2 regions of the Clostridium pabulibutyricum genome follow, and region 2 is predicted to be linked to the other one. Evidence: predicted binding sites of a transcription regulator. Region 2 holds the regulator's gene; the other holds the start of a gene.
What was found. Region 2 encodes LexA, which represses DNA repair genes until DNA is damaged. Its sites were predicted from a motif close to CNAACANNTGTTNG; they were not measured.
Positions count from the first base shown of each region.

Region 1: a site for LexA is predicted at 4,331-4,344, ahead of recA (recombinase RecA). Genes of this name have one in related genera too.

Region 1 covers NZ_JBZAYZ010000001.1:572,342-582,824, reverse strand. The annotation lists gene AC4CVH_RS02960 (decaprenyl-phosphate phosphoribosyltransferase) at 33-893, opposite strand; gene AC4CVH_RS02955 (stage V sporulation protein S) at 1,073-1,333, opposite strand; gene rny (ribonuclease Y) at 1,481-3,025, opposite strand; gene recA (recombinase RecA) at 3,226-4,308, opposite strand; gene pgsA (CDP-diacylglycerol--glycerol-3-phosphate 3-phosphatidyltransferase) at 4,498-5,085, opposite strand; gene rimO (30S ribosomal protein S12 methylthiotransferase RimO) at 5,069-6,412, opposite strand; gene AC4CVH_RS02930 (FtsK/SpoIIIE family DNA translocase) at 6,507-8,765, opposite strand; gene AC4CVH_RS02925 (ClpP family protease) at 8,874-9,575, opposite strand; gene dapG (aspartate kinase) at 9,635-10,483, opposite strand, start outside.
Region 2 covers NZ_JBZAYZ010000014.1:30,163-40,645, forward strand. The annotation lists gene AC4CVH_RS13390 (acyl-CoA dehydratase activase) at 70-1,035, opposite strand; partial or broken gene AC4CVH_RS13395 (acyl-CoA dehydratase activase-related protein) at 1,016-2,114, opposite strand; gene AC4CVH_RS13400 (acyl-CoA dehydratase activase-related protein) at 2,114-3,007, opposite strand; gene AC4CVH_RS13405 (tyrosine recombinase XerC) at 3,316-4,305, shown strand; gene bioB (biotin synthase BioB) at 4,412-5,398, shown strand; gene AC4CVH_RS13415 (hypothetical protein) at 5,453-5,866, opposite strand; gene lexA (transcriptional repressor LexA) at 6,004-6,612, shown strand; gene AC4CVH_RS13425 (methionine gamma-lyase family protein) at 6,622-7,911, opposite strand; gene hfq (RNA chaperone Hfq) at 7,986-8,228, opposite strand; gene miaA (tRNA (adenosine(37)-N6)-dimethylallyltransferase MiaA) at 8,300-9,247, opposite strand; gene mutL (DNA mismatch repair endonuclease MutL) at 9,271-10,483, opposite strand, start outside.

The DNA of each region.
Region 1 (10,483 bases), on a different contig from region 2:
CTTGTTATTTCCATGTAAAAATGACGTCCTTTCTAGAGTTTTAAATATATTATAATCAATACACTCAAAATCCACAAAATCATATTTATTAAAAAAGGTTTATCTTTCCCAAAAACATCCTCTGGTTTCCCTCCTATATTTTCTTTATCTACAAGATATTCATACCTGAACATCCCATAAAGTACAAAGGGTATTGTAAACATTATTGTTCTGCTTTGTACAGAACTAAAGGTATATAGTGAATATGCCATCAATATTGACGGATTTACTATAGTAAGCATTTTATCAATGTTTTGAATTGAATATTGCTCAAGTATTTTTCTATGGTTTCCACTTCTGTCCTTTAAAGTTACAATCTCGCTTTTCCTTTTGTTGAGAGCTATAAACAACGACAAAAGTATTGTACACAAAAACAACCACGGTGAAACCGACACTCCAGTAGAAAGACTACCACTTTCCACCCTCAGCACAAAACCAAAGGTTATTACCATAACATCTATTATAACTACATTTTTCAGTTTAAAGCAATATAATACATTAATTACAATATAAATAATCATTACAGCAAATACTTTTGCATTCAACCATTTAAGGCTGACAAAAACAACAACTGCAAATAAAATCACATCAAATATTTCAGCCCATACCATTTTTATACGTCCACTGGCAATAGGCCTATTCTTTTTTACCGGATGACACCTGTCTTTTTCAACATCAACTATATCATTCAACACATATATAACTGAAGATGTAATACAAAAGGTAACAAATGTCAATATATTTTTAACAATAAGATCCACATTCAAAAGATTTCCTGAAAAAATAATTGCAGCAAATACAAAAAAATTCTTAATCCACTGTTTTGGTCTCATAAGCTTAAAAAAATCAATCATAAAATTCCTCCCAAAACAAATATGTCCCTACTAACCTACCTATATACAATAAAGTTGTACATCTTTTTAATTTTAACACAGTGTACAATATAGTCAATATAAAATATATATGTATTATAGCATTTTACTTTTAAATAATAAGGGCCTGATAACCTTATCAGACCCCACAAAAAAAAATATTATCTTGGTTGAATTATCAATTTTATTGCTGTTCTTTCCTCACCATCTATTTCAACATCCGTAAAAGCCGGAATGCATATTAAATCGATTCCACTAGGTGCAACAAACCCTCTTGCTATTGCTACAGCTTTTATTGCTTGATTTAAGGCACCTGCCCCTATAGCCTGTATTTCAGCTGCTCCTCGCTCTCTCAATACCCCTGCCAGCGCTCCTGCTACAGAATTTGGACTTGATTTTGCTGAAACTTTTAATACTTCCATAATAATCCTCCTATATAATAACTTTATTTGTTATTGCTGTTACTTTATAATATTCTACAAAAAATTGAAAATTCCTTTTAGATTTCTCAAAGCCTTGTAATTTAAGTAAATCCAAAAGGAATATTTGTCCTTCAATTATTAATTTTATTATTTTGCGTATTCAATTGCACGAGTTTCTCTAATTACATTTACTTTGATTTGACCAGGATATTCTAACTCATTTTCTATCTTCTTAACTACATTCCTTGCCATATCAACGGCTCCTGCATCGTCAACATCTTCTGGTTTAACCATAATTCTAAGTTCTCTTCCCGCTTGAATGGCATATGACTTTTCTACGCCTTCACATGTATTTGCTATTTCTTCTAACTTTTCCAAACGTTTGATGTAAGCTTCAAGCGTTTCTCTCCTAGCTCCAGGCCTTGCTGCCGAAATTGCATCTGCAGCCTGAACAAGTACTGCCTCCAAAGATTGAAATTCTACATCTCCATGATGTGCTGCTATGGCATTTACTATAACAGCAGATTCATGATATTTTTTGGCAACTTCTGCTCCTATAACAGCATGTGGTCCTTCTACCTCATGATCTACAGCTTTTCCTATATCATGAAGCAATCCTGCCCTTTTTGCAACAGTAGGATCTATACCTATTTCTGATGCCATTAAACCAGCTAAATATGAAACTTCTATAGAATGTTTCAATACGTTCTGACCATAGCTGGTTCTGTATTTCAATCTTCCAAGCAACTTTATTACTTCGAGATGCAGACCATGCACCCCTGTCTCAAAGGTAGCCTGCTCGCCTTCCTCTTTAATATCGTTTTCCACTTCTTTTTTAGCTTTTTCAACCATTTCTTCAATTCTCGCAGGATGTATTCTTCCATCAATTATAAGCTTCTCCAGTGCTATTCTAGCTACTTCACGCCTTATAGGATCAAAACCGGATAATATTACAGCCTCCGGTGTATCATCAATAATCAAATCGACGCCTGTAAGTGTTTCAAGAGTTCTTATGTTCCTACCTTCTCTTCCTATTATTCTTCCCTTCATCTCATCATTAGGAAGAGCTACTACATGAACTGTAGTTTCAGCTACATGGTCCGCTGCACATCTTTGAATTGCACAGGTTATAATTTCCCTTGCCTTTTTATCGGCTTCTTCCTTAGCCTTGGTTTCAACTTCCTTAATCATAATTGCAGACTCGTGTTTTATTTCTTTTTGAACTTTTTCAAGCAGCATTTCCTTCGCTTCTTCACTACTAAGTCCAGATAATCTTTGAAGTTCTTCATTCTGCTTCTTGTAAAGTTCTTCAACACTAGACTGCATATTTTGAATACTCTGCTGTTTTTTATCCAAATTGCTTTCTCTCTTCTCAAGAGCATCGTTTTTTCTGTCCAGAAGTTCTTCTCTTTGGATGAGTCTTCTTTCAAGTCTCTGAGCTTCATTCCTTCTATCTCTAGATTCTTTTTCAAAATCATTTCTTAATCTATGAACTTCATCTTTTGCCTCAAGTATAGATTCCTTTTTCAGGGATTCAGCTTCTTTTTTAGATTTATCTTTCAAATTATTAGACTCCTCGAGAGCCTTTTCTTTTATATCAGAAGCTTTTTTCTTTGTTACAAAAAACTCGACTAATATTATAACTGCTATTATTAAACCAGCAATAATTTCATATATCAATACAGAATTCACATGAACACCTCCTTTGCTCTACATTTTATGCATCTATATAATAGGTTAATTGTATACAAGCATAGAAAAGGTGTCATATTATTCAATTGGCGATTTCTAAATACATGATAAACCAGAATTTGTCTTAATTTTATATTATATTTTCATCATTGTCAAGTTAATATAATACAGTAAATTTCAGCCTGCAAAATATTGAGCAGCTATTTGTTATTCTGCTTTTCCTCTTTCACAGTCCCATTTTCACCTACACTCTTCTCGGCAACGTCCTTCTTTTCAAATTTTGCAAGAGGGAGATTATATTTTTTTCGTATTTTATTCTCTACTTCATACCTTATATCAGGATTTTCTTTGAAAAACTGTTTTGCATTTTCTCTTCCCTGACCAAGCCTTACCTCTCCATATGAAAACCAGGATCCGCTTTTTTGTATGAATTCTTCACGAACTCCTACATCAAGCACATTTCCTTCCTGTGATATACCCTGATTGTACATTATATCAAATTCAGCCTGTTTGAAAGGAGGTGCAACTTTGTTTTTTATAACCTTTACCTTTGTTCTGTTTCCAACTATACTGTCTCCTTGTTTAATAGAATCAGTTCTCCTTACATCCATTCTCACTGACGAATAAAACTTAAGAGCTCTTCCTCCCGGAGTCGTCTCAGGATTTCCAAACATAATTCCTACTTTTTCCCTAAGCTGATTTATAAATACAGTCACGCACCTTGACTTGTTTATCGATGCAGTAAGCTTTCTAAGTGCCTGAGACATCAATCTTGCTTGAAGTCCAACATGGGAATCTCCCATATCACCTTCTATTTCAGCCTTTGGAACAAGAGCTGCAACAGAATCAATTACAATCACATCTATAGCATTTGACCTTACAAGTGCTTCAACTATTTCAAGCGCCTGCTCTCCAGTATCCGGCTGAGAAACTATCAAATTTTCAATATCAACTCCAAGATTTTTAGCATAAGCCGGATCAAGTGCGTGTTCCGCATCTATAAATGCTGCTGCTCCTCCGCATTTTTGGGCTTCTGCTACAATGTGCAGTGCAACCGTAGTTTTTCCTGAAGATTCAGGTCCGAATATCTCAACTACTCTTCCTCTTGGAACACCACCTATGCCAAGTGCTATATCAAGATCAAGGCATCCTGTTGGCACAGAATCAATGTCAAGCGTGCTGTGCTCCCCAAGCTTCATTATAGAACCTTTACCAAACTGTTTTTCTATTTGTCCCATTGCGGACTCTATGGCTTTTAATTTTTCACTATTTAAACTTGCCAAAAATTTCACATCCTTTCATACTCGAACGTATGTTCCTGTTAATTATATACCATAGCAAACTTGTAGTCAACAGTTATTATACTTTTATTTAAATTATCAAAGCTGTATTTTAATTATGGACATAATTTTAGAGTTCTAATCCACAAACCTTGACTTTTGGCAGATGAATTAAAACTCTACTTTAAACTCTTATTTGTCTGGTCTCATAACCTCTTTATTTTTAACAAAATAATCTACACCGGATATTATGGTTATAACTATTGCAATTCCCATTGTAACAAGTGTGAGTACATTAAAAAAGCTGCTGAAATTCCATGTAATTTTTCCTAAAAAATCGATTGAAACATCTTTACTGTTGAGATTTAAAAGCGCAATTACAATTGCAATTATCTGTGTAAAAGTTTTTGCCTTTCCCCATGGGCTTGCAGCTATTACTATTCCCTCTGCCGCTGCAACTGTTCTAAGTCCCGTAACTGCAAACTCCCTTGCTATTATAATCATTGACACCCATGCAGGTATTATGTGATATTCTACAAGGGATACAAGTGCTGCTGTTACAAGAAGTTTATCTGCAAGAGGATCCATGAGCTTTCCAAATCGTGTTATTTGATTTCTGCTCCTTGCTATGTATCCGTCAAGTTTATCGGTTATAGAAGCTATAATAAATACCACAATCGCAATAATCTTGAAATACTGTATCCCTTCTACTGCCATAAACACCAAAAAAACAGGGACAAGTATTATCCTAATAATTGTAAGTTTATTCGCTAAATTCATCACATACAACTCCTACCAAATCATATTCTAAACTATCCGTTATCTTTACTTTTAATATAGTACCATCTTTGATTTCTCTTCCACTTTCTCTTTTTACAAATATACACCCATCTATCTCAGGTGACATTTCACAGCTTCTTCCAAAGTAAAATTCATCTTTTATTCCATCTATTATTACATCATATGTTTTTCCAACTTTACTTCTGTTTATTTTTCTAGATATGTTCTGTTGAAGAAGCATTATATCTTCTTCGCGCTCTTGCTTTAAGCTTTCACTTACCTGCCACTTCATACTATACGCCGGAGTTCCTTCCTCTCTGGAATATTTGAACACCCCGAGCTTTTCAAACTTCATACCGGCTACAAAGTCTTTCAGTTCCTGAAAACTTTCTTCATCTTCTCCCGGAAAGCCAACTATAAGCGTCGTTCTTATCGTAATCCCCGGAACCCTGGACCTCAACTTTTCAATATTGTCTATTATTTGAGATTTTGTTCCTTTTCTTCCCATGGCCTTCAAAATTTTATCGCTTATATGCTGCAGCGGTATATCTATATAATTACAGACTTTATCATTTCTTGCTATCTCATCAATCAGATTTTCAGTTATTTCTTCCGGATAACAATACAATAGTCTTATCCACTTTATACCATCTATTTTAGATATCTTGCGTATAAGTTCATGAAGTACCTTTTTTCCATAAATATCAATTCCATACCTGGTTACATCCTGTGCTATAAGTATTATTTCCCTTGTGCCAAGTCGTGATAAATTTCTGCATTCTTCAAGTATTGATTCCATATCCCTGCTTCTATATTTACCTCTTATTTTAGGAATTATACAATAGGTGCAAAAGTTATCACATCCTTCCGCAATTCTAACATAAGCTGTGCTACAGGCTCCCACAGGCATTCTGTCGCCGTCATTCACTGAATTTTTATACCCTGTAAACTTGTATATCCGCTCTCTGCCTTCAATATAATTCTCTATGCTGGAATTTAATTTGTCATAGTCATTTACACCAAGCATTATATCAACCTCCGGCATGAGATCAACAAGTTTTTTCCCGTAACGCTGGCTTAAACATCCGGTCACAATCAATATCCTACATTTAAACTTTTCCTTGTACTTTGACATCTCAAGTATCGTATCTATAGATTCTTGTTTGGCAGATTCTATAAATCCACAAGTATTTACAATGATTATTTCAGCTTCCCGCATATCCAGCGTAATATCATATTCAACCTTTAATTTGTTCAAAATGATTTCTGAATCTATTTTATTCTTGTCACAACCGAGGCTTATAAGTCCAACTTTTAATCTATACAATTTTTTCCTCCCAAATAAGGCCTTAATTTTAAATTATAAACACATATGTTATTTTAAATCTACTTTATATTTTTTACAAGATAAAATACACAATTCAGGACTTATCTTTATATTCATCTTTATCTACAAGAATCTGCCTTGGTTTTGTGCCATCTCTTCCAGATATTATTCCTCTTTCCTCCATTTGTTCTATTATTCTTGCCGCCCTATTATATCCGACCCTCAGTCTTCTCTGAACAAGCGAGGCAGATGCCTGTCCCGCATCTATTACTATTCGTATTGCTTCATGAAGAAGCTCGTCACAATCATCATCCTTAACTTCTGTATTTGTATCTATTTCTTCCATTATTCTATCCTCGTACTGTGGCTCACCCTGATTATCTTTTATAAATTTCACAACATTTTCAACTTCTTTTTCTGCTATAAAGGCTCCCTGTATTCTAACAGGCTTTGACTCTCCTACAGGATAAAAAAGCATGTCTCCTTTTCCAAGAAGCTTTTCCGCGCCACTTGAATCGAGTATTGTTCTCGAATCTATCTGACTTGACACTGCAAATGATATTCTGGAAGGTATGTTTGCCTTTATAACTCCAGTAATTACATCTACAGATGGTCTCTGCGTTGCTATTACAAGATGCATTCCTGCGGCTCTAGCCATCTGTGCAAGGCGGCCTATATAATCTTCAATCTCATTTGGGCATACCATCATAAGATCTGCAAGTTCGTCAATTATCATTACGACAAATGGGAGCTCTGATTCATTATTTCCTTTTTTTACAAGTTCGTTGTATCCCTCTATATTTCTAACTCCATTATCTGCAAAAAGTTTATATCTTCTGTCCATCTCCTGTACAGCCCAGTTAAGTGCTCCTGCAGCCTTTTTAGGGGCAGTAACAACTGGTATCAGAAGATGTGGTATTCCATTGTACACGCTTAGTTCAACTACTTTAGGATCTATCATAAGCAGCTTTACCTGATCCGGAGAATATTTATACAAAAGGCTTATAATCATGGTGTTTATACATACGCTCTTTCCTGATCCTGTAGCCCCTGCAATCAAAAGATGGGGCATTTTTGTAAGATCGGAAACTATGCAATTACCCCCTATGTCCTTTCCAAGACAAAAACACAAATTTGACTTGGAATTTTTAAATTCCTTTGACTCTATAACTTCTCTCAAATATACGGGAGTAAGTACTTTGTTTGGAACTTCTATACCTATAACCGATTTTCCAGGTATAGGTGCTTCTATTCTCACTCCTGCAGCTGCAAGTCCCAATGCAATATCATCTGATAGATTTACTATTTTACTTACTTTCACTCCGGGACTCGGCTGCACTTCAAATCTTGTAACTGACGGTCCCTTGCTTACCTGCATCACTTTGGCATCCACGCCAAAACTGTTTAATGTCTCCTCGAGTTTATTTGCACTCTTTATAAGTCCCCTCTTGTCGTCTGCCTTATTCATGTTAAGTTGTTTATTAACATTTAAGAGACCTGTATCCGGATAGTTGTATACAGTATCTAATCCTTCACTTTCAACCATGTTCTTGTTCAACTCATCATTTATAGACTTGTCCGGAATCTTGTCTGATGCTATTTCTATGTCAATTGGATGATTAAATGACTCTTCTTTTGTCCCCATTATCTCTTCTTTACAGTCATCTGCAATTTGACTTTCCTTTGACTTCATAAAATTTAATATTTTTATCCTGTTGTTTAGACCTTTCACAAAGCCTTCTCTTTCGTTGCTGTCAGTTACTTTTTTCTCGTCATTCTGCTGCACTACAGTATCATCAATCATTTTATCCTTAGAAAAAATCGAAGTTCTTATTCCCTGCAACAAACTATAAACACTGAATTTTGTAATAAGCATAAAGGATATACAATACGCTGCAAGAAATATAATATAACATCCTGTATCTCCAAACAGGTTAAAAAGCGGTATGTCAATAATGAGACTTATTACTCCACCATGTATTATCCCTTCTCTGTTATAAAGCCTGCCTATACTTTCAAATATACTATCTGCTGGATAATAGTCAGACATAATTATCATTTGGATAAAAAGAAGTGTGGTTAAAATAAATAAAAATATTCCATAAAATTTTCTTCCAAAACTAATCCTGTTTTTTGACGCCAGAAAACATCCTCCTACAAATATTATAAGTACAGGAAATACAAAAGCACCAAGTCCCATGATCCCAATAAGCAGTTTTTTTACACCTCTGCCAACTACACCTGATGTTGAAGGCGAAAATACACTAACTATCATTAAAATTCCTATGGTAATAAGTATTATCCCTTTCATATCATTGTTTTCATTGTGTCCTCTTCTCTTTTTTCTCGCCATATAATCACCTCTTCAGCTGTCTCCCATAGTTAATATATTCTACACAGCATGTTCATTTCCTTTTGCGTATTAAATACAAACACCATAGGAGTAGCTGTCCCTATGGCTCTATCTTTGCTCTTTCATAAGCTCATGAAGTTTTAGAAGTGCCTGGCTTATTCCACCGACTTCATCTATTATTCCCACATCCACTGCTTCTTTTCCTATAAGCATGGTGCCAACATCATTCAAAAGTTCATCAGTTTTTGACATAAGCCCGCTCAGCTTTGAACTGGAAATTTTCGATGTTCTTACTATAAAATCATTTACACGATCCTGTATTTTATTAAAATATTCAAAGGTCTGATGCACTCCTATTATCATTCCATTCATTCTAACGGGATGAACTATCATGGTTGCAGAAGGAGAGATAAATGAATAATCCGAGCTGGTGGCAAGAGGCACCCCTATTGAATGGCCTCCTCCTACTACAAGAGACACTGTAACCTTGCTCAAACTGCTTATCATTTCCGCTATGGCAAGTCCGGCTTCAACATCTCCGCCTACGGTATTCAAAACAACAAGTACCCCTTTAGTATTTGGATTTCTCTCAATTGAAACAAGCTCCGGTATCACATGTTCATACTTTGTAGTTTTTGTCTGGGGTGGAAGCACCTCATGCCCTTCAATCTGACCTATTATTGGCAGTATTTGAATCTCATCTCCAGCCTCCGACAGATTTTCTCTCCCGAGCTCCCTTATATTTTCTCTCTTTCTTTCATCTTCAAGTTTATTAGCATTCATTCCCATTTGTTGAATTTTATCCGCCATAATATTTCCTCCCTGCTAAATTATATATACTATATATTGCGCAGTAAGGAAATAAATATTCATTTACAATTCAGATTGAATCCCCTATGAAGTGCATTTATTGCTTTTTCCTGCATTTTTCCATCTACAAGGCACCATATTGTAGTATGTGAATCTGCCGTTTGAAGAACCTGTATATTTTCCTTTGAGAGTATTTTCAATATCTTTGCCATTACTCCAGGTATGCCTCGCATTCCGTTTCCTATAACTGCGATTTTAGTGCAATCATGAATCACAGAATATTCAAGGCCAAGATTTTCCATAACTATTTTGAAATTTTCAGCATCATCTTCACCTATAGTAAAAATTTTCTCTTTTGGAAATACATTTATAAGATCTATACTTATCATTTTATCTGCCAGTTCATCAAAAACACTGTCATAATTTTCATTTGTGGCATTTTTATTATATTTTAAAGTAATTTGGATTCTGTTTTTCATGGATGTTATTCCACTTACAGGCTTCTGTCTTTCTTCCGCCATGTAATTGCTTATAACCGTCCCCTTCACGTCATTCATTGTATTTTTTATGACAAGCGGAATAGAGCTCTCCATAGCAAGTTTCACAGCTCTCGGATGTATTACTTTTGCACCTTGATCCGCAAGCTGAAACACTTCGTTGTAACTTATATTTTTAATAAGAGAGGCATCCTTGACTATCCTCGGATCAGCAGTCATTATTCCATCTACATCCGTATATATTTCAACTCTTTCTGCAGCAAGCGCATTTCCAAGAAGCACTGCAGTAACATCACTTCCTCCTCTTCCCAATGTTGTTATAAAACCTTTCTTTGTCATTCCCTGAAATCCTGCAACTACAGGAATTCCATCTTGTTTCATAACATCAATCAAGTTTTTTCCATCAACATT
Region 2 (10,483 bases):
AAAAATACACACTGTATATTTAATAATTATATATTACTTTGCTATATTCTGTCAAGCGCATGCTTGTAATTATGCAGATATATCGTCTGAACTATGCCATTTGCCGCATCTATCTCCGAAAAATCCTATTATTTTATTGCTACCTAAAATTTTTACTATTTCACATTTATTTGCACAACCATTACAATTGAAGCTTTTTGATACAAATGTTGTATTTGCAAGCTTGAATCCTTTAAATTTGGTTTGTGCATTTTCTTTCTCTATATATTCTTTGGCAAGTATTGCAGATCCAACAGCACCCATAACTTTATAATTTTTAGGAACTGTTATGTTTAATCCAAGAGCATTTTCAAAAGATGATTTCATACCTATATTTGCGGCTACTCCACCTTGAAAGAAAACTTTTTCCTTGATTTCCTTACCTTTTGCTACATTGCTCAGGTAATTCCTGACCAGAGCATCACATAATCCTCTTATAATATCGCTGCTTTTATAACCAAGCTGCTGTTTGTGTATCATATCCGATTCAGCAAATACCGCACATCTTCCAGCTATTCTCACAGGGGTGTTTGATTCAAGAGCATACGCCCCGAAATTTTCAATAGGTATATCAAGCCTTTCTGCCTGTCTGTCAAGGAAAGATCCTGTTCCAGCAGCACAAACTGTGTTCATTGCAAAGTCAGATACAATTCCGTTGTTTAAAGTTATTATTTTTGAATCCTGGCCTCCAATTTCTATTATTGTACGTACATCTTTACTCACGTTTAAAGCCGCTACGGCATGGGCGGTTATTTCATTTTTCACTATATCGGCTCCAATTATTGAGGAAGCTATTTTTCTTCCACTTCCGGTGGTTCCGACTCCTGATATAATTGAATCATCGTATTTGTTGCAAAGCAGTTTGAAACCTTCCTGAATTGCAGATATTGGTCTGCCTTTGGTCCTAAGATATATTGATTCAACTATGTTTATTTTTTCATCTACAATTACTATGTCGGTGCTTACAGAACCTACATCAATTCCTATATAATACATTTTGTTTTTCTCCTTTCAAGTAAATCCAGAAAAGCCTCTATTCGAGTTACATATCCATCTTCGCCTGTGAGCTCATCTACAACAAGACTTAAAATAGGAAAGTCCTCGTTTTTTGAAATTGAGGGGAGTATTGATTTTGAGACGATTTCGGGCATGCAGCCCATAGGAAATATTTGAATTGCTCCGTCACAGCCATTTTTTTTGGCAATCATAGCCTCACCTACACATTCTCTTGCGTGGCCTCCTATATAATATGGAAGGTATTTTTTTGAGTTAATTCTTATAAAGGGTGAATTTATCTTTAAAGGGGAGAGTAGGGTGTTTTTAACCCACCAGCTTGGAGTGAGTTTTCTTGTTACCGATACACCGTAATCCAAAAGTTTATCTTCTATAAATAGATTTGCAAAAGGTTCAATTATAGTATATATTTCACCGATTATTGCAATTTTAATAGGATTTCTTTTCATATCAACATGCACTTTGTTTATTTGGAATTTATAGTATTTTAAAATTTCAAGCATCTTGTAAGGCGAAGACGCTTTTATAGCTTCTTTTCTGCAGCCTTTCAGAATTGATTTACAATCACCTTTTTTCAATTCGTATCCAGAGAGAAATTTTGCTTTTTTTTCTATTGAATCCATAAGATTTACTATTTTTAACCCACAGGAAAGTACCTTTAACTTTTCAAGATTAGTTGTCTTAATTTCATTGTTTATTTCAGATAATCTATTGATAAATTCATTTTTACCTATTTCTTTTGGGGAATCTATAACTATGAATTTTAAATTATATCCAAGTTTTCTGAGAACTCTCATTTGAAGTTCACAGTATTCACCAAATCTGCATGGACCGGAACTTCCAAGTAAAAGTATTGTATCAGCTCCTTTTTTAATGCTTTCAATATATCCTCCAATCATTATTTTGAAAGGCAGACATATTTCTTCAGGGGAATAAAGACAGCCTTTTTCAAGTGAATTTTTTGTTGTAGGAGGGGGGAGCACATAATCTATTCCTAGACCGTCAAATACGGCTTTTACAGCAAACACTGTGTTCCCGAGATTGGGAAACGTAATTTTCATTATACACACCTTCTTTTGAGCATGTCAGAGAAGGCTTCAAGCCTTGTATTGAAACCAGCTTCTCCAGTTTGTTCATCGATTTTAAGAACTAATATAGGAAAGCTATCAAGTTGATCCTTTATGAGTTCTATTACAATTGAGTCTATTCCGCAGGCAAATGAAGAAACATATACTATTCCGTCAATGTTTTTTTGCTCTGCCATGTAAGTTGAAAATCCATATGAATTTCTTTCAAAAGTCCAAAATGGTTTTTTAAACAAGGAGGAAGATTGCTTGTTTATAATGGATTTTTTTATATATTCTTCAGTTATCACTCCAATTCCAAGCTTTTGGAGCTTTTTTATTACATTCATGTTTGCAAAATTATCATATATGTTGTAGGGATGACCTACTAATGCAATATTTATGGGGAAAGAATTGTTCCTTGTTTTTGGTTCATATTGATTTTGAAAATCAATGGCTGCATCGTATGCATGATTTATTTTAAAAATATTTTTTGTAAAAAGACGTCCTGTACGATTTATCCATGATCTGAAACTCTTTTTTGAGAAAGCATAAATTGGTTCTGAAATAATAGGGGGCATGTTGGGAATATTGTTTTTTATCATTTCAGGTAGTCCGCAGAATTTGGGACATATAAATTCATTTTTTTCAATTTGCATTATTCTTGGAATGAGCATAATATCACATTTGTTTCTTATGTAAGCTGCATGGCCATGAAATATTTTTATTGGAAGGCATGCTTCGTCAACACAATATTTTATTCCAAGATCAAGTATTTCTGTATTTGTAGAAGGAGAAGTTATTACACTTGCACCAAGTCCTTTAAAAAAAGTATTTAAGAACATTTTGTATTTAAAGTACAGTAATCCATTCGGTATGCCAATTATCATATAAATTGCTGCCAACACATTTAGGATGGCAGAATACCTCCTTTTGTATCAAGTCTATATATTACTATATTTTACCTAAACATTAGAAAATTATACGCCTCATACCTTAAATTATTTAAAAATAAAATTTTTAAAATCTATTGGAGCATGTAATTCTACATTTACTTGAAATAAATATTTTTTAAAACTTAAATAATCTAGTATAATAGAAGGATAAAAGAAGGATTTTGTGATGCATTTGTAGAATACTATATTCGCTAAATATCAATTTAGCGAAGTTAACTTAAAAGAGAAAAGGGTGGAGCTACATGAAGTACAAATTAACAAACCTATACGATTCAACACTTCCAAGGTGTTTAAATGATTTTTTGAACTACCTTGGTACTATACGCGGCAAATCAAAAAATACTATAGATGGTTATAAAATTGATCTTATTATGTTTTTTAGGTTTTTGAAATTATATAAAGGTTTGGTCCCTGAGGAATGCGATTTTAAAGATATAATTATAAAAGATATAAGCAATGATTTTTTAAAAAGTATAACTCTTGGAGAATTGTTTGCTTTCATATCTTTCACTGAAAATTACAGAGAAAATGGAAGTTATGCCAGAGCAAGAAAAGTTGCTTCTATAAAATCTTTTTTTAAATATCTTTATGGAAAAGCAAAAATCATTACTGAAAATCCGGCTGTTGAACTTGAGTCCCCTAAAATAGATAAAAGGAATCCTGTATATTTGACTCTCGATGAAAGCCGCAGACTTTTGAAAGCAATAGATGGAAAGTTCAAAGAAAGGGATTACTGCATGATAACATTGTTTTTAAATTGTGGCATGAGGCTTTCAGAATTATGCGGAATAAACATGTCGAATATAAAGAATGATACTTTGACTGTAATAGGAAAAGGAAATAAAGAAAGAACGATCTATTTAAACAGAGCCTGCATCAAATCCGTTGAAAGATATATAAATGTTAGAAATGAAACTTACGGCAAAATAATAGATAAAGATGCCCTCTTCATAAGCAAAAATTATACTAGAATAAATAAAAGATCTGTAGAACTTATACTAAAAAAATATCTTAAAAAGGCAGGTCTTGATGATAAAAAATATACTCCTCATAAATTGCGACATACTGCAGCTACACTTATGTATAAGTATGGAAAGGTTGATATAAGGAGCTTGCAGAAGATATTGGGCCATGAAAGTGTATCTACAACTCAAATATATACCCACGTGGATGATGAAGAACTTAGAAAAGCTGTCAACTTGAATCCTTTAAGCGATGAAGATGACTTTTAAAAGTGATTATAAAACTTATCTTGATGTATTTACTACATCTTGATATAATGATATTGTTAACTAAATTATATTTTAAAGTTAACAATATCATTTAAGGAGATTATATATGGAAAGTTTATGGAATGAAATATTAAGAATTGGGGAGAAAGTTATTTCTGGAGGTTCTGTTACAGAAGAAGAATGTGAACTACTTTCAAAATCAAGCGAAAGTGATGTATTCCTAATATGCAGTTTTGCAAATAAAATAAGAGAAAAGTTTACTGGAAACAACGTGGATCTTTGTTCTGTTATAAATGCTAAATCGGGAAACTGCGGAGAAGACTGCGCATTTTGCGCTCAGTCGTCCCATCATAATACAAATGTGAAGTGCTACCCTCTTATAGACGAAGATGAAATTGTAGCTACTGCTATAAAAAGAGAAAAGTCTGGTGCAAAGCACTGTGATATTTGTACGAGTGGACTTGGATATACTGGACAAGAAAAGAACTTCAAGATAATATTGAACGCATTTAAACGTATTGGCAAAGCAACAAATTTAAAACTGTGTGCGTGTCTCGGAACTCTTACTATGGATGCGGCAAAGCAGCTTGCAGATGCTGGAGTTGAAAGATACAATCATAACTTAGAAACTGCACGAAGCTTTTTTGATAAAGTTGTATCAACTCACGGATATGATGAAAGAATAGATACAATACGCTGTGCGAAAGAAGCTGGCATGGAAGTTTGCTCCGGGATGATCATAGGAATGGGTGAAACCATGAAGCAACGGATCGAACATAGTTTTTTATTAAAGGAGTTGGATGTTGATGCTGTACCTATAAATATTTTAAATCCTGTTAAAGGAACAAAATTCGAAAACATGCCTCCACTGTCTCCTATTGAGATAATAAGGACTTTTGCCATAATTAGATTTATACTTCCTGATAAGAATATACGATTTGCGGGAGGAAGAGAAAAAAATCTGGGAACTCTCCAGCCTTTGGGATTTATTTCAGGAATAAACGGTATGCTTATAGGAGATTATCTTACCACTAGTGGCCAAAAAGTCAATCGTGATTTTAAGATGCTGGATGATTTAAATCTTACATATTAAATAAATAAAAAAGGAGTAGTATACTCATGCTGTTTACTGCTCCTTTTTTATTTATCAAGAATTTTTTTCTTTGTTTATTTTGATTAGGCCGGGATATTCTTCGTGCATTAATTTGGTGAAGACATCCTTATCTTTAAGAAGTTCACTGAGTCCGTCTACATCGTCTATGTATTTAATTTCTGCAGAATCGAATACATCTTCTCCGCCAGAACAATTTTCAGCATCCAATTGATAATGAGTATCGTTTTCTACACACTGGGTATCATCTTCATCTTGGAAGCTTTCCGTATCTTCAATATCATCTTCAATTATTTCATCTATCTTTACGGCGCGCATGTCATACCCTTCCATTTCCATACATTTTCCACAATTGTTGCATTCTTTTTCCGGATCCAGATCACACATGTCGCATTTCCTACATTCATCACAAGTTTTGTTTTCATCAAATATACAGTATTTTTTGCTCATTAATACCTCCTGAAAATATATAGTATACTGACTAGTATAAAACATAGTTTTGCATTATGTCAATAATAGAACACAAGTTTGATTTAAAGATGTATATGTGATATAATTCAAATTAATAAGGTTTTAGGAGTGTTTTTATGTCAGAGAAAAGAGAAAACAGACGTCTTGAAATATATAATTTTATAAAATCATATGTAGAGGCCAAGGGCTACCCTCCTTCTGTAAGGGAAATATGTGCAGCTGTTGGATTAAAGTCGACTTCAACAGTACATATGCATCTTGAGAATCTTGAAAGCAAGGGTCTTATTAAACGTGATTCAACCAAACCTAGAACAATAGAAATTATGGAAAATTCCCCTAAAAAAGAAATGATAAATGTCCCTATAATAGGTACTATAGCTGCTGGTACACCTATACTTGCAGTAGAAAACATAGAGGATACATTCCCGATTCCGATTGATTATATAAAAAACAAAAAACAGCTATTTATGCTTAGAATTCATGGAGACAGTATGATAGATGCAGGCATACTTGATGGAGATTTTGCAATAATGGAGAAATCAAACTCTGCCGAAAATGGTGAGATAGTTGGTGCCCTTATTGAAAACGAGGCTACGCTGAAAAGATTTTTTAAAGAAGATGGTTATGTAAGGCTTCAACCTGAAAATAGGACAATGAAACCGATAATAGTACAAAACTGCACCATTATCGGAAAACTTGCAGGTATATATAGAGCTTATTTATAAATAAACATATTATTTTTCATTCAATACATTTGACAGTGCTATAAGTATTCCTATTTTGGCGTGGTCAAATGTAAGTCCGCCTTGCAGATATGCAATATAAGGCTCTCTTATGGGAGCATCTGCCGAAAGCTCTATAGAAGATCCCTGTACAAATGCACCAGCCGCCATTATTACTTTATCTTTATAGCCAGGCATATCCCATGGTTCACATTCTACAAAGGAATCTACAGGTGATCCTTTCTGTATGCCTTTGCAGAAGTTTATAAGTTTGTTTTTATCATTGAATTTTATAGACTGAATTATATCACTTCTCTTGTCGGTATATGCAGGAAGTACTGAAAATCCAGTAAGTTCCATTATTCTTGAACATAGTAGTGCCCCTTTAAGTGCTTCCATTGCAACATGCGGTGCTAGAAATAGACCTTGATACATCTGTCTCATGACTCCGAATGTTGAACCACACTCCCCTCCTATTCCGGGAACTGTTAATCTGTATGAGGCTTGGTCAATATATTCCTGTTTGCCGACTATATATCCGCCTGCAGGAGCTATTCCACCGCCTATGTTTTTTATCAGAGAACCCGCTGCAATATCTGCACCTACATCAGTTGGTTCCATGGTATCTATAAATTCACCGTAACAGTTGTCTACAAGACATATTACATTTTTATTTATATTTTTAACAAAGGCTATTATTTCTTTTATTTCAGATATAAGAAGTGACCTTCTCCATCCATAACCAGTTGACCTCTGTATATGTACAAGTTTTATTGAAGTGTCTTCCCTAAGGCATTTGCCTATTTCATCAAAATCCACACTGCCATCTTTTTTCAGATCGACTTGTTTGTAGTTTACTCCGTATTCTTTCAAGGAGCCTATGTTACGTTTTCCGTCTATACCTATTATTCCGTGAAGCGTGTCATAAGGTTTTCCACAAACTGAAAGCAGTGTATCACGAGGTCTTAGATTCCCAAAAAGGGCACATCCAAGTGCGTGAGTTCCATTTACAAAATGAGGCCTTACAATTGCACTTTCACAATGGAATATTCTAGCATAAACTTTATCTAAAGAATCCCTTCCAATATCGTCATATCCATATCCTGATGAATTTGTAAAATGAGATTCGCTTATTTTTTCTTTCTGCATTGCATCTAAGACCTTTAGCTGGTTGTATTCCCTTATTTCATTGTAATACTTGAATTGTTCCTCGACATCTTTCAATGCTTTTTCATAAATTTCAATTACCCTGTCATCTATGTTATAATATTTTTTTAGATGTTGTCTAGTTATATCCAGCAAAACTAATACCTCCTAATATGTCACTTATATTATGTTAGCACATTAAAAAAGAATAGGCAATCGCCTGTTCTTTTTTAAGATTCACCTTCTTGTGTATTGCTGAATAGAATTTGTTTTAAAGGTGTAATAGTTGAAATGGCATGTTTGTAAACCATCATCTGCTTACCGTCAGAATCAAGTATTACAGTAAAATTATCAAATCCTTTTACAGTCCCTTTTATCTGGAACCCATTTGTCAAGTGGATGGTAACCATAGTTCTGTTTTTTCTTGCGCCATTTAAAAATATATCCTGCAGATTATTTATTGGTTTGCTCATAAATTTTCACCCTCCGTAGCTTTTTAAAACTTCATGTAAAAACAAGAATACTAATTATATTATACCAGTATTTAACTTTTAAACAAGTTCTTCATAGAATAAAATTTCTTTATAATATAGTCAACAATCATATCTTCATTTTCAAAATCATCTTTATTCACCCAATTTGCCCTTTTGTCTTTTCTAAACCAAGTAAGCTGTCGTTTAGCATAGTTGCGGCTGCCCTTTTTAATTTTTTCAACTGCCTCAGAGAAGGCATACTCACCTTCAAGGTAACTTAGTATCTCTTTGTACCCTATTCCCTTCATTGACTGCATACTGGAGTTGTATCCAATGTCACGGAGATGAGCTACTTCATCTACAAGGCCGGAATCCATCATAATATCTACCCTTTTGTTTATCCTGTCGTATAAAGTTTTTCTGTCCATGGTGAGTACAAAATAATAAATATTGTATGGTATATTGAATATATCATTTTCCCTGTTATATTCACTTATTGTTTTTCCTGTTAACTTATAAACTTCCAGTGCACGTATAACTCTTTTAAGATCATTTGGATAGAGTTTTTGGTAGGATTCTTCATCTATGTCAATGAGGAGCTTGTGCACATAATCTTTCCCATTTTTTTCAGCAAGATCTTCAAGATACTTTCTATAATCTTTATCGGTAGTTGCATCTGTAAAATCGTAATTGAATATTATGGAATTTATATAAAGACCCGTTCCACCAACCATCATGGGAAGATTTTTTCTACAGTCTATTTTTTCAATGCAGTTTTTTGCCAAAAATTTGTATTTGGATACATTGAATTTCTCATGAGGCTCAACTATGTCAATCATATGATGAGGTATGCCTTTCATTTCTTCAGTTGTTATCTTTGCAGAACCTATATCCATATGTTTGTATATCTGCATGGAATCTGCTGAAACTATCTCTCCATGCAGTTTTTCTGCAAGTTTTATTGATATATTGGTTTTGCCTACTGCAGTAGGACCGGCAAGTACAAACAGGTCAATCATTTTAAATTTACCCTCCAAAATGTCTATTGTATTCTTTTGAATTTTTTCTCGAGATCTGTAACCGTGAATTTTATTATTGTAGGTCTTCCGTGGGGACAGTTGAATGGATCATCTATGTATCTAAGATCTTCAACAAGGTTCTCCATCTCCAAACGTGACAGGCTGTCATGTGCCTTTATGGCAGCTTTGCAGGCTTTGGTTGCAATCAGGTTGTATTTTACAGAATATGTTTCTCCGGACCCCATGTTTTTTATATCGTCAAGTATGGCCTCAAAGAAGTTTTTGACATCAGGTTTTCCAAGTATCACTGGAACCTGGCGTATTGATATAGCATTATCTCCGAATGAGTCTATACAAAAACCGGCATTTTTAAATATACCGCTGTTTTCCAAATAAGTTGAATAATCATAGCTTGAAAGCTCTATTACCTCTGGAGCTAGTAACATTTGTGAAGCTACAGTCCCATTCTTTATGTCATTTCTGTATTTTTCAAAAAGTATTTTTTCATGTGCAGCATGCTGGTCTATTATATATAGTGTATTTAGAGCTTCACATATTATATAGGTGTTGTTGAACTGTCCTATTATTCTAAGCTCTGGAAATTTTGGAGAAGAATTTTGTGTTTCTGGAACTATTGGTTTTTTTTGAACCGATTTATCTTCTTTTAATACACTGAAAATACTTTCGGGTTTTTCATATGGAATATCGATTTTATAATTTACATGTTCGTGTTTTTCAAGATCTATTGGAATTTGTATCTTTTCTTTTTCTGTCTCATGCAAATTGTATTTGGGAAGCTTCTCGTAAGCATCAGGGATATCCAATGTGAAGGATTCTTTCATACTTTCACGAATTGCTTCATGTACGGCATCAAATATGAATTTGAATATGAATCCGGATTCACTGAATTTTACTTCAAGCTTTGATGGGTGTACGTTTATATCTACAAATTCAGGGAATATATCAATAAAAATAATGAAAAATGGAAATTTATTTATCATCAAAAATGATTTGAATGCCCTTTCAACAGCCGAAGTAATGGATTTATCCTTTATATAACGTTTGTTTACAAATATGCTTTGATTGTTTCGGCTGCCTCTGCTTATTTCAGAATTTCCTATATATCCGTAGGCTGAAACTGTATCGCTGTGTTTTTCTATTGAAATTATGTTTTCATATATATTTTTTCCATAGATGCTTCTTATTACATCCTGAAGCTTTCCTGTTCCAAAGGTC